DNA from 3 places in the Pseudobacillus sp. 179-B 2D1 NHS genome. Region 2 is predicted to be linked to each of the others. Evidence: riboswitches for the same ligand, from Rfam matches in the RefSeq annotation. Region 2 holds a riboswitch; each other region holds the start of a gene.
What was found. Region 2 has a riboswitch for cobalamin ahead of ACH0BF_RS13135 (nitroreductase family protein). Riboswitches for the same ligand answer to the same signal wherever they lie in the genome.

Region 1 (4,554 bases), on a different contig from region 2:
AATCGTAAAATTAATAAAATTAAGATGAGATTGCAGGCTGTCAGTTTTTTTATTTCCATAGCCAAGCTCAAATAAATCTCCTGCTATAATTAAAAAAATGCTGGCGATAATTAATACCATTGCCCAGCCGCCGATCGCCCCCCAATAAGTTTTTGGGAAACTGGATAAGCCGACTTCCTTCCAGGTAAGTCGCTGTGGTCTTAAAGCAAGGCAATAAACGGCCAATGTAAAGACAATAGACATGATAAAACCAGTGAGGGTTCCGGCGTATAAATCATTTTGAAATGTGCTTTCCAAGTAATCGTTTAATAGATATTCAATAAAGAAGGGCACGATCACGAACACGAGTAAAAGAAGCTGGAGAGTTTCCTTCCGCTTCCATGGTGAATATTTAAAAAATAAAGGTTTCTCATTCATTCTTATTCTTCCCGTTACATTGTGATATAGTAAGTGTAAAAGGTGACGCTGCGTCACGTGGAAGCACTTTTTTAGGGGTGAGTGAAGTGAGCTATTATTCTACAGGGGAAGTGTCAAAAAAATTAAATCTTTCTGTCCGGACGCTGCGATATTATGATCAAATCGATTTAGTGACTCCTTCATTTAAAGATGAACATGGAAAAAGGTTTTACAATGATGCAGATGTTCTGAAAATAGAGAAGGTGACAATTTTAAAAAGTCTCCAACTGCCGCTTAAAGTTATAAAGAAAGTGTTATCCCAATTAACGATTGAGCAGTTGTTGAGCATACATAAGCAGTCATTGAGGCAAAACATAGCGGAGCTTGAACAAGCGGTGCTTCATACGAATACGCTGTTGAATATCTTAAAGGTGGAAGGGGATTTACAGTGGGAGCACTTAATTCCTTTAGTCAGAAAAGAAAGAAGCGATGAAAAAGAGAAAGGAAATTGGAATAAGTTCTTTGATGAGGAAGAGCAAACCATCCTGCAGGAGCAGCTTCCGAAACTGGAACAGGATGATAAGCTGATCAATAAGTGGATGAACTTATTGAAAAGGATTGACCTTTGTGTAGCTAAAAATATTGGCCCAGAATCAGAAGAGGGAAAGTTGATTGCTTCTGACGTTCTCTTACTGACAGATGAAATGTTTGCCGGAAATCGGGAGCTGGAAGAAAAGTTTTGGCGTGTACGGAAATCAGCAGATAAATCAGGGCTTCTAAATTTATATCCTATTAAAAAAGAGGTGATCTGTTTTTTGGAGGACGCTATTTACTTATTTGAACAAGCACGTGAATGAGGTGGTTATATAGTGAAAAAAGGAGTTGGAAGATCCACCGGTACATTTGGCGAGCTTGCCCAGGGAGAAAAGAATGGTCAGCCGTTCCTATTTACGCTGCCTGTTCCCTTAACAAGCAAAGTATGGTTTGTTCCCACTCACTCTCCTGGTGTACGCAGTGACCATCCTTATAAGAGAAAAGCGATCTACGCTGCAGAGCTTGCATTGAAGAGAGCTGGGATGAGTGTAGGAGGAACATTATACTTTTCGTCACAAATTCCTGTCAGCAAAGGGATGGCAAGCAGCTCTGCGGATATAACTGCTGCCGTGCGCGCTGTCGCTATGAGTGTGGGGATAGACTTTACGGACTCAGCTATTGCAGAAATCGCTGCTGCTGTTGAACCGACAGATGGAGTTATGTATCAGGGCATCAATGCCGTGAACCAGAAAACAGGCGAACTGCTCTATTCTTATCCAAATTTCCCTGAGTTGTTTCTTATCGGTTATGACAGTGGGGGACGATTGAATACACAACAGTACTATAGGATGAAAGGTGAATATTCTGCTGCTGCAAAGCTGCAAATGGCTCAATTATTTGATGAAATGCATGACAGTCTCTTGTCCGGCAGTGTACCTGCCATTTTGTCTGCCGTCACGAAAAGCGCGAAGTTAAATGAGGAGCTGCTGCCTAAGCCTTTTTTCTCGTTGTTCGCTGAGCTGGCTAAAAGATTTGAATTGGGAGTCATTGTAGGTCACAGCGGGACCGTGATAGGCTTGCTGTGTCATAGATATGATCCTTCTTTTTTAGAAAAAATGTCTGCCGTCAAGCAGATCATTAAGCAGAAAACAGGCTGGAAGCCTTTCATTTCCGTTTCTGTACCTGCTTCATCTTCTTCTTCATAGTTCAACAAAAGAAACGTTGTGTAAAATTTCCCTTGTCAAATGAATGAAGAACCTGCTAATCTAATAAAAGAGTTTGAAATTTAGAAAAATCAGGATGACATACATAAAAATTGAATAATAAGAAGAGAGTGCCCGGGAGAGTCATTTCTGGGATAATAGGGAAATCGGTGAAAGTCCGATGCAGCCCCCGCTACTGTAAACGGTGATGAAATTGTCAACAGCCACTGGCGTAATGCCGGGAAGGGACAAGAGTAAGTGGACCCGTAAGCCAGGAGACCTGCTTTCTTCTTCGAACCATCATTCTTCGGAGGGAAGAACAGGATGACTGTATGGAACGGTGTCGGCGCATTCGGCATGATTACTCGTTCCTTGAGTAGCTTATATACGTAGCTCTTAGTCCTTAACTTCTTCTGAAGTTAAGGACTTTTTTATTTTCCAAAAAGGAGTGGGGAATGTGGCGACATGGGATTTAACAGAAATGAACCATCATGTATTCATTTGCAATGGTTCGAGCTGTATGCGAAAAGGCGGAGAAGAGGTCACGCAGACAATCAGGGAAGAAATAAAAAAACGGGAGCTTGATGTTCGGGTGCATACGACAAGAACAAGATGTAACGGCCGCTGTAAAGATGCTTGTGTCGTCATCGTTTACCCGGAAGGCACATGGTACCACGAGGTGGATGAACAGCTCGCAGAGAAAATTGTGGCTTCCCATCTCCAAGAAGGCCGGCCGGTTGAAGAAGCTGTCACGTACACTTATTACGAAAAAGGCATGATTCTTCAAAATGACCGTGTAACCGGTGTGGCCAAAGATAAAGAAAAGCAAACAGCCAAGTAAGCAGAGGAGGGCGAATAGAGTGAAGGGAAAATTATTGGTTGTCGGATTTGGACCGGGTAGCGCAGAGCACATTACAGAACGGGCCAAGGAAGCGCTAAAGGAAAGCGACTGTATTATCGGTTATAAAACATACGTCGATTTGATCGCGGACTTTATTGAGGGAAAAGAAATCATCAGCACCGGGATGTCAGAGGAAGTGAGCCGTGCACAGGCCGCTGTTAAATTAGCGGAAGAAGGAAAAACGGTGGCGGTCATTTCAAGCGGAGATGCCGGTGTCTATGGCATGGCAGGTCTTGTCTATGAAGTACTCGTTGAACAGGGTTGGAAAGAAGCGGACGGCGTGGGAGTAGAGATTGTACCGGGAATTTCGGCGATCAATTCCTGTGCTTCTCTTCTTGGGGCGCCGGTTATGCACGATGCTTGCACAATCAGCTTAAGTGACCATCTAACGCCGTGGGATTTGATTGCCAAGCGGATAGAAGCAGCAGGGACAGCTGATTTTGTCATCGCTTTATACAATCCAAAGAGCGGAAGAAGAACGAGACAAATTGCGGAAGCGCAGCGCATTTTATTAAAGCACCGTTCACCGGATACGCCAGTCGGCCTCGTCAAGAGCGCTTACCGGGAAAGAGAACAAGTGGTGATTACAGACTTGAAGAATATGCTGGATCATGATATCGGCATGCTGACGACCGTAATCATTGGCAATTCAACCACATTCCTTTACGACAACAAAATGATTACACCGAGGGGCTATCAGCGCAAATATACATTAACATCAGAAAAGCAGCCGCTAAAGCCGCACGAACGGTTGAAGCCGAAAAATGAGCCGTGGGCTCTTCATGGAGGGCAAGAGGAGAAAACAGACCTGTACAAGCTTGGAATGAAAGCGCTCCGCCTTTTAGATGGAAAAGACAAACAAGAGACAAGTCAGCCGCTGTTCAAGAGAAAAGTAGAATCCATTTTTGAAGTAGCTGTCAGCCCGGGAGTAGCGAATAAGGTGTTCTCGGCTGAGCAAATGCTCGTTCTTTCAAAAGCAGCCGGAGAAAAAGGGGCTATCGAATATACGCCTCATCACCAAGTAATTTTACGGGTGCCGACAGAAGATCCTCATCAAGTAACAGCTTCCTTAAAAGATGCCGGATTTTTGCTTTCACCTATTGGGGATGTTGCAACGGTGAAAGCCTGTGACTTCTGTGACGGAGAAAAGAAAGATGCAATTCCGTACGCTGAACTGCTTCATGAGAAATTTGACGGCTTAGAAATGCCGAAAGAACTAAAAATTGGATTGAATGGCTGCGGAATGGCCTGCTATGGAGCGGTGAAAGAGGATATCGGCATTGTATTTCGCAAAGGCAAATTTGATTTGTTTCTAGGGGCAAAGACAGTTGGACGTACGGCTCATGCTGGCCAGCCTGTTGCTGAAGGAGTCGAACCAGAGGCGCTCGTTCCGCTGCTGGAGGAGATTATTGCTGAATACAAAGAAAAAGGCCATCCAAATGAGCGATTCTTTAAATATTTTAAACGTGTAAAAAGAATTCAAAACTTTGACTATCGCGACATGGAACCAAAAATAAATCT
Region 2 (4,554 bases):
TCCGCAAGACATCCCTTTTACATTAAGTGTGACTTGTTGCATAAGAACCCCTCCTTAAGTGATGATCTAACTTTTTACAATTCTTATATTACCATACCCCTGTAGGGTAGTAAATAGGAAAATAAAATTTGTTTTGCGATAATCAGGCATTCTTTCCTGCTGTTCAGATCAACTTGTCCCAAATGTTTGACTTGATACGCTTAACAAAGCCCCACACTAATAGGGTCTAATGCTGATTCAGTAATAAAAATCGGTACAAACGGATCGCTACAATAATTTTCCCTGAAAATAATTTTCTTATTCGTCTCGCTCTTTTTCTTCTTTTATGTAGTATGTGTAAGTCACTGGATCACTCTTTCTTCTCCTTATGGTTTATTTGTCTTTTATACGAGGAAGCAGTATCCATTCTTTTGATGTAATACCCTCTCCCTGTGTAAAAAAACTACTAAAATGTTCGCTTATTTATCTCTTCGCTATTCCCTCTCCTCGTATACATCTGCCCAAGAAAAAAAACCAACTACTGAAAGCTGGCTTTTTACTATAAAGATTTAGAGAATCGTTTAAATACTTCCATCAATTCTTGAATCGCTTCTTCTTCATCCCCATCTCTTATAGCATCCGCTACACAATGCTGGGTGTGCCTTTCTAATAAATGCAGACCAACCTTATTCATCGCTGCATTAATAGCTGAAATTTGAGTAAGAATATCTACACAATATCGGTCGTTTTCAATCATATTTTGAATGCCGCGCACTTGTCCCTCTATTCTTTTTAACCGGGTAATTAGCTGATCTTTTTCTTTTGTTGATCTATGAGTTGTTTTCGTCTCTTCAGAATGGTTCATATAAGTATCACCAGCTTATCTTTAAAATTTTTCATACTTACAAATGTGTCCATGATACATACCGGAGGTACCCCATGATTGTACCATAAAGATACGAGAAGAAATACGAAAATGCGTCTCCCTTGGAGAATGTATGAAGCAAAGCCTTGCCTATTCACTATTTGCCTTATCATGATTCCCTATGTAAAAAGATCTCCTGCCTATCGTGGCTAGCCGATCATGTATTTATGCCTGTTTAATTATTTTGCCCACACTTTGAAGTGAATAAAACGCTGACTGATCAAAACGTAAACGATTATTACTGATTTACCCAAATTAAGATTTTGGCCAACGAGAAACCAAAATAACCGCTTGATTGAAGCATGGCACATCCGTATGATAAATGGATTTATTTTCCAGGATACACACCCCATCAAATGTTTACCGGCTTCCAATAAAGCAGCGCCGCATGAATGGTATAGGAATATTCATATTGCCCATTTTTCTCTACTACGTATCGGCTTAGCGCTTGCTCAACTTCTTGTTGATTATAGTCTCTTGTTAGAATTTTGCTGACGTTATCACGTATAAGAGCTTCAAACGATTCATATATACTCACGCGCGGGATCTCAATAATTCTACAATTGGCCATAATTCCAAGCTGATACAGAATATTTTGCAAATCAATATAATCCCTGCTTCTAAACTTTATGGAATAACCGTGTTCTCTATGTAAATCTATATAGTGAGGCTTTTCTGGACCGCTTGTCATACCCGCTATAACAAGCCGAGAGGCAGCCTGATTCATTTTAAGTAAAGCTTTATCGATATCGCGGATGCGATAATAACAGTTTATTCCAAACACTACATCACACGTTTGCTTAATGTTGAGCTGTTCCCATTTTTCATGTATAAAGCTTATATTGTTTAATTGCATCTTTTCGGTTTTATGTTTTAAAAAATCGATAATGCTTTGGGAAATATCAACGCATGTAAGCTGTTTGACATGTTCAGACACACAGAATGTATAATTACCCCAGCCGGGCCCAATCTCCAGTACATGATCACTTTCATGGAGCAGCTTCAACAGCTCTTCTCGGATGATGTGTGCATAAGCATTTGTATCGACTGTGCCATTTTGCTGCTTTTTTTCCAAAAAAGCGTTCCAAAAGGCATCTTCCGCTTCATCATTTATCATTCGGTTAGAAAGCGTTCCGTCCCACTCTTTCATATTTTCTTTCCATAAGTCAATGTAGTTACGTCCTAAAGATGTGCTTATACTATTCATCTATCCAATGCTCCTTCTTTTTGTATTTGCTTAGGTTATATAAAAAACAAAGGGTTATAAGCTCCTCAGCTTTTTATTCCGGATAACGTAAATTACTATCAAGGCTTGATCCACATATAAAAACTGTACATTTTCTGAAATGCCCTTTATAAAAAAGCATTTCTAACCATTGAAGAGGATAGAAATGCTTTTTTAAAGTAAAAGAAGACTCTTTCATCGTTCAAACAGATTTAAAAATAGCCTTCTTTTTCGCGTCTTTTATATCCGTCCCTTTATCCGTTAATCAAAGGTTTAACGATCCACATCAAGATCATAAAAAAGCAACCCAATTGAAACCCTTATTATTGACTTGTCCCCATCCAAATTGTTTTGTCTTCGAATGATGTGCGAATGGGCACTTTTACTTTCTTTAATGACTCAGGATCTGGATAGCCAATAAATAAATTACCCACTACCTTTTTATGCTCCGGGGATCCGATAAATCGATAAAGTCGTTCGTCATGTACAAGTCCTACGCCCCGCGTCCGCCATACAAAACCTAGCCCTAACTCATGAGCCGCCAGCCACATCGAATGGATCGCACAACAGACCGCAAACTCGTTGTCTTTTGTGGCGTCTTCATCATCAGGAATAACATCGCTCGTTACAATAATATGTAGTGGCGTATTCTGAACGACCTTTAAAGAGCTTTCAATGAGATTGGGCTTTGTAGGAAATCGCTCTTTTAAGTAATCTTCTGCTAGTTGGTTATACCTGCTCTTGGCTTCCCCTTTTACGACATAAAATGTCCACGGCTCTCTCATTCTATCGTTGGGTGCCCATGTAGCTGCTTCTAATAGCTTAAAGATTTTTTCATCCTCTACTTCGCGCCCATCATAATTACGGATCGCTCTTCGTTGCTGTAGATCTGTTAAAATAGTCATTTTCCATTCCTCTCCTTTAACTAAAAGTATTCCTGGCTATTCATATGAATGTTCTCTTACAGTGACCCAAAAAAGCAGCAATAAAAAAGCATTTAAACCTGTATAGTTTAAATGCTTACAAAAAAAGAGTGCATGCCCTTATATAAAACCCAGCCATTATCTTCTTTCCGTAAACACCTCCCTATATCCCGTAGGTCCATCTGTGCTCTTTAAATAGGCAGGTTTCCTGACTTATCTTCTACACAACCCGCGCCTTCCCACTTTTTCTTTTATAAAAGCAGTGACGTTATGCAGGTTGCTCTGAATTTACAGTGGCGGGAACCGTGTTGGATTTTCACCAAGCTTCCCTTTTAAGCTGTCCATCTTTAATATACGCACAGCACCTATTCAAAAAATATTCACTTTTCTACATATTACCACAAAACGATGCCGGCATGTTCACTAACCCTTTCCAGACATACTTTTCAGTTTACTCTTGTCCAAATGACGCCAACCTCTCCGCTCTCAAGCGTTCATAATTTACATACGGAAGAAGCTACAACTTTACTTTCGATATGGAGCAAGAGATAAGTTACTGAAGAACCTTCTTCAAGTAGGTTCATTGAAAGCATTTTATGAAAGTTTGTCATTACACTGTATGTTTAAACTGACAGTATGGTTGATAGAATGAAAGGCCCCATATTCGTATGATTAAAGGTCCATAGATGTAAGTTTAAACTAACATTACTTTTATATGGCATTTTTCAGTTAGTAGAAACACCTTGATTTAAAAGGGAATTTGAATCATTCATTGCGTGGAATGATTCTTGCTTTAACTCATTTAAGAGAAAAGATTGATAGCTGGCGATCATTGCCTTGTCATCTTAAATGTATGAAGGCCGCACTATATGGCACTAAAAATTTTAGTTAATACTGTCTGAAAGGAGGGTTTAATGAATTGCCGTCATTTTTCTTTTCCTTTGTTTTGTGCATTAGCAATACTTTTTGTGAATGTTTTAAAGTCTCCCTCCCCTAACTTAAAGGTGTAGAGGAGCACAAAAACTTTTTATACATGCCAAATAATCTGCTAGACAGGAGGAATACATATGTCCGCGAGAAAACGAGCACGTGATATTGGATTAGATTTTCCTGGTGTGCCGGGGCACTTTAATGCGATTACCGATGTTCCAGGTGTTAAGGTCGGCTATACAACGATTATAGAAGGAGAAGGTCCTGTTGTAATTGGGGAGGGCCCGATCCGTACGGGCGTAACGGCTATTTTGCCGCGAGGAACAAAGGAAAAGATGCAGCCTATTTGGGCCGGCACATACAGCTTAAATGGAAATGGCGAAATGACAGGAATGCATTGGGTAAATGACGGCGGCTATTTCTTAAGCCCGATCTGTCTTACGAATACACATTCTGTCGGCATGGCTCATCATGCCACAACCAAATGGATGATTGAGAAGTATAAAGAACAGTTCAGTGAGCATCACCTTTGGGCAATGCCAGTTATTGCAGAAACATATGATGGATTGTTA
Region 3 (4,554 bases), on a different contig from region 2:
GCTGCATATTAAAAAACAGCACCATAACAGCGCCTGCGGAAGCACCCGAAGATACACCGAGTGTATAAGGGTCTGCCAGAGGATTACGCAGCAGCCCTTGAAAAGCAGCACCCGCTACCGCTAGAGAGGCTCCTATAAGACCGGCCAACAATACTCTCGGAAATCTGATCTTCCACACGATGTTATCAAAAGAGGAATCGACTCCCTCAAGCGGCGTTCCAAAAAAATGATGGGATAATAAGAAAGCGATATCCCGAAACGGAACTTGGATCGTTCCGATCGAGATACCTGCAAATACAGCCGTAATAAAAAAAGCCAAAACTAACAAGTAAGCCGAGCTTTTATTTCTTAAAAACATCTGGATAGATCGCTTCGGCAAGTTCTTCTACTCCTTCAACAAGACGCGGGCCTGTTCGGTTGACGAGGTCAGCATTCACATCATGGACATCCTTGTTTTTAACGGCAGTCATGTTTTCCCATCCTTTGCGGCTGAGTACCTCTTCAATCGGTTTTTTTGTGTAGTAGCCATGCGTAGTAATGATTACGTCAGGATTCTTCTTGATAATCGCTTCCTCTGTCATTTGCACCCAGCCCTTCTGATCGGCAGCGGCATTTTTCGCATGAATCAGATCAAGCATTTCCTGCATAAATGTATTTTTTCCTGGTGTGAAAATGTCTGGAGCCGGTGATACTTCAATAAATACACTTTTTTCTTCTTCTTTTTTAATAGTTTTCGCTTTTTCCTCGATTTTTGATAGACCGTCTTTCATTTCTTCTACTACGTCTTCTGCTTTTTCAGTTGTTCCTGTCGCCTTGCCGATCATTTCAATTGAGTCGTATACTTGATCAAAATTTTGGGCATCATTAACGACAAGTACATCGATTCCCGCTTCTTCCAGTTGCTTCAATCCCTCTTTTGAGTTGTGGGCACTGGAACCATGTGCCAATACGAGATCCGTATCAAGCCCAATGATTTTTTCAATGTTATACTCCATGCCGCCAACTTTTTCTTTGGCGTTCACCTCTTTCGGGTAATTGTCGTTGTCTGATACCCCGACAATTTCATCACCTAAATCGAGTTTATAAGCAATTTCGGTATTGCTCGGAATAAGAGAAACAATTCGTTTCGGTTTTTCTTCAATAACGACATCTTTTCCTTCCGCATCCTTTATCGTTACCGGAAAGGCTGCTTGTTGACTCTCTTTTGGCTGATCTGCTTTTTCTTCTTTTCCAGTTTCTGCTTTATCCGTTCCGCAGCCGGCAAGCAGGCCAGCAGCCAGTACGAAGGATAATGTGTACTGAGATAATTTGTTCATGACTTTCTCTCCCTTTGCTTCTTAAAAATATCCACAAAAAAACACCTCTACGCGATGGAGAGATGCAGTGAAAAAGGGCCAAACAGGTACATTGAACCAGGAAGCCGCTTTTACACCACCCTATCCGCGTAGGTTATTGGTGCTCTAAACCAGGCAGGTTTTCTGGCTTGTGAAATAAATAAATTTCACTTACAGTGGCGGGACCGCGCTGGATTTCCACCAGCTTGCCCTTTTAAAAAGCTTTTTGTTCAGCTTTACCTGATTAAATATATGTAGTTTTCCGCTTAGCCTCATTATACACAAAAAAAACTTTACTTTCATAAATTTTTAAAACGGTTCGCAGCTTTTCTAAAAATTCGTTTCTATTCTCTGCAGAAAATAAATTTTCTTATCATATAAGACCTTTATGTTTTAGACAGGACAAAAGTGGAATAGGATAAATAAAAAGAAAGGAGCGGCTAAAATGAATCTTGCAACTTTAATCGGGTTAGTTGTCCTACTGCTTTGCATTGCGCTTATTTTAGTTTACTTTCTTCGCCAGGCATTTGACTCCTCTGATACAAGCCGGATAGACGCTCTTCCTGAAGACGACGCGTACTTAAACGATCGCGACTCAACACATGACCGTAACTTATAGCCAAATAAAATGACAACATGACATACGAGCAAACATCTGTTTAAAAACAAGATCGTTTGCCAGCAGAACTATATAAAAACATCCATCCCGATGAACGGGAGGATGTTTTTTATTATTTAGTATGAACCTTCACATTCAGCGTTTCCACAATGGCTTGCTTTATAATTTGAAGCATTTTAGTCAGCTCCTCGTAGCTGGAAGCTAGCGGCGGCATAAAAACGATCGTGTCACCAAGCGGTCTCGTCAGCATCCCCAATTCACGCATTCGCAATGTTGCCCGATAAGCCATTCTCTCTTCAAACGGAAAAGGTTCTTTGGTCTTTTTATCTTTCACTAGTTCAATTCCGCACATTAAACCAAGCTGTCGAATCTCACCGACGTGTGGCAGTTCATTTATTTCAGCCATCAACCTCTCAACATATTCTGCTTTTTTAGCAGCTTGCTCAACAAGCCCTTCTTTTTCGAAAATATCAAGATTGGCCAAAGCTGCTGCACAGCCGAGCTGATTGCCCGTATAAGAATGTCCATGGAAAAAAGTTTTCATTTCGGTATATTCCCCGTAAAATGCCTGGTATACTTCTTCTGTTGTTAATGTAGCTGCAATCGGTAAATATCCACCGGTAATTCCTTTTGCCATTGTCATGATATCTGGCAAAACACCTTCATGTTCCACAGCGAACATTTTTCCCGTGCGCCCAAATCCAGTCGCCACCTCATCCACAATAAAAAGCACATTAAACTTTCGACAAAGCTGTTCAAGCTCCTTTAAGTACCCGACTGGCATGATGTGCATACCACCCGCCCCCTGTACCATCGACTCAACAATTAGTCCGGAGATCTGTTCATGATTCTTTTCAAATAAGTCATGTATTTCTGAGAGTGAATCTTCTTTAGCCGTTTGTTCATTGCCGGAAGGATGCCATTTTGCTGACGGGAAGGGGAGGGCGAATGAATGGAACATTAATGCGCTGTACACGCGGTGATAAATGTCGATTGAGCCCACGCTGATCGCACCGACTGTATCGCCGTGATAACCGTTTGTCAATGTGACAAACTTTGTTTTTTCAGTCCTGCCTTTATTTTGCCAATATTGGTACGCCATCTTTATGGCTATTTCCACTGACTCTGCTCCGCTGTCCGAATAAAATACGCGTGTTAAGTTTTCCGGAGAAATCTGGATAAGTTTCTCAGCCAACTGAATGGATGGCACATTTGCCGCCCCAAGTAAGGTTGAATGGGCAATTCGTCCAAGCTGCTCTTTCACCGCCTCATCAATTTCTGGACGTCGGTGACCGTGTACATTTAGCCATAAGGAAGAATAGCCATCGAAATATTCATTGCCGTGGATGTCTCTTAGCCGGATACCTTCGCCGCTCTCTATAATAAGGGGAGCTTCTTCGTAATCCTTCATTTGTGTAAAAGGAAGCCACATATGCTTTTGACTAATTTCATATAAACGTTTTGTATTCACTGTTAATCCCCTCCATCAGTCTATCAAACTTCCAATCCCTCACAATTTCAGAACGATAACGGCTCTCCCTAAGAGAATAATCAATATCTTTTATAAATGGAATATGTCCAATGATAGGCAGTCCCGACAGTTCATGAATGACCCGGAAGTTATCCCGCTCTATGCTTTTCTCTCCGGGCACTGTACTCGAAAATACGACTCCAGTTATTGGCAACCCTCTCTTTTGGATAGCTTCTATCGTCAGTATCGTATGATTAATCGTTCCAAGTCCTGCCCTGGCGGCAATCACTACCGGTAATCCCGTTTCCTCCATCACATCAACCATACACCTGCCTTTCCTATTCAGTGGCACGTATAATCCGCCTGCCCCTTCAACAAGCAAAAGTGTCGATTTGGACGCACGTCTTCTAATTTCCTCTATAATTACTTGTTCATCAATAATTGCTGCTTCTTCCTCAGCTGCCAAATGAGGAGAGCTTGCTTTTTTGAATAAATATGTATATAACCTTTCTCCTCTCGTTTCTGGAAGCAGATGATACATTTCAGCATCTGGTGCTTTCCACTCACCATCTTTCCATTCAGCTCCACTCTGTATCGGCTTATATGGCCTGGCTGGCACTTTCCTTTCGATTAATCCATGAGCAAGTAATAATGTCGCAATGGTCTTGCCTGCATCTGTATCCGTTCCTGCAATAAAGATTCCGGGCATATCATGTACTCCTCCCTTCGACTTAAGTAAACCTTATTTACAAAAATGTTAACATATGAAAAAATGATAAACAATTATATTTTTAAAGGAGGAAAAATTAATGAAGGCCTATGAGGTTGTAATTTGTGCTCTTTTTGCGGCGCTTATGGCCATCGGTGCGAACGCCTCATCTTTTTTAATAATTGGTGGCGTACCTGTTACCCTGCAATTAATGTTTGCCATTATAGCCGGAGGATTGCTCGGCAGCCGACTTGGCTCTTTATCGATGGCCGTCTATCTGTTTATCGGGCTTGCGGGTGCACCGGTATTCGCTCAGTTTAAAGGAGGTCCTGCAAGCATTTTCAGCCCGACGTTCGGATTTATTCTCTCTTTTATTGTAGTAGCTTACATCGCTGGAAAGCTGCTCATAGACCCACATAAA

Region 1: another riboswitch for cobalamin. It lies ahead of ACH0BF_RS00495 ((2Fe-2S) ferredoxin domain-containing protein); the one in region 2 lies ahead of ACH0BF_RS13135 (nitroreductase family protein).
Region 3: another riboswitch for cobalamin. It lies ahead of ACH0BF_RS11020 (ABC transporter substrate-binding protein); the one in region 2 lies ahead of ACH0BF_RS13135 (nitroreductase family protein).

What each region holds. Positions count from the first base shown of each region.
Region 1 is NZ_JBIQDP010000001.1:72,711-77,264, forward strand. It holds gene ACH0BF_RS00480 (CPBP family intramembrane glutamic endopeptidase) at 1-417, opposite strand, end outside; gene ACH0BF_RS00485 (MerR family transcriptional regulator) at 504-1,253, shown strand; gene ACH0BF_RS00490 (GHMP family kinase ATP-binding protein) at 1,266-2,135, shown strand; cobalamin riboswitch at 2,245-2,434, shown strand; gene ACH0BF_RS00495 ((2Fe-2S) ferredoxin domain-containing protein) at 2,590-2,973, shown strand; gene cobJ (precorrin-3B C(17)-methyltransferase) at 2,993-4,554, shown strand, end outside.
Region 2 is NZ_JBIQDP010000012.1:11,197-15,750, forward strand. It holds gene copZ (copper chaperone CopZ) at 1-42, opposite strand, end outside; gene ACH0BF_RS13125 (metal-sensing transcriptional repressor) at 539-844, opposite strand; gene ACH0BF_RS13130 (class I SAM-dependent methyltransferase) at 1,257-2,111, opposite strand; gene ACH0BF_RS13135 (nitroreductase family protein) at 2,453-3,034, opposite strand; cobalamin riboswitch at 3,234-3,436, opposite strand; gene ACH0BF_RS13140 (DmpA family aminopeptidase) at 4,120-4,554, shown strand, end outside.
Region 3 is NZ_JBIQDP010000009.1:62,139-66,692, reverse strand. It holds gene ACH0BF_RS11025 (FecCD family ABC transporter permease) at 1-379, opposite strand, end outside; gene ACH0BF_RS11020 (ABC transporter substrate-binding protein) at 342-1,316, opposite strand; cobalamin riboswitch at 1,452-1,593, opposite strand; gene ACH0BF_RS11015 (hypothetical protein) at 1,780-1,953, shown strand; gene bioA (adenosylmethionine--8-amino-7-oxononanoate transaminase) at 2,066-3,385, opposite strand; gene bioD (dethiobiotin synthase) at 3,402-4,133, opposite strand; gene ACH0BF_RS11000 (biotin transporter BioY) at 4,234-4,554, shown strand, end outside.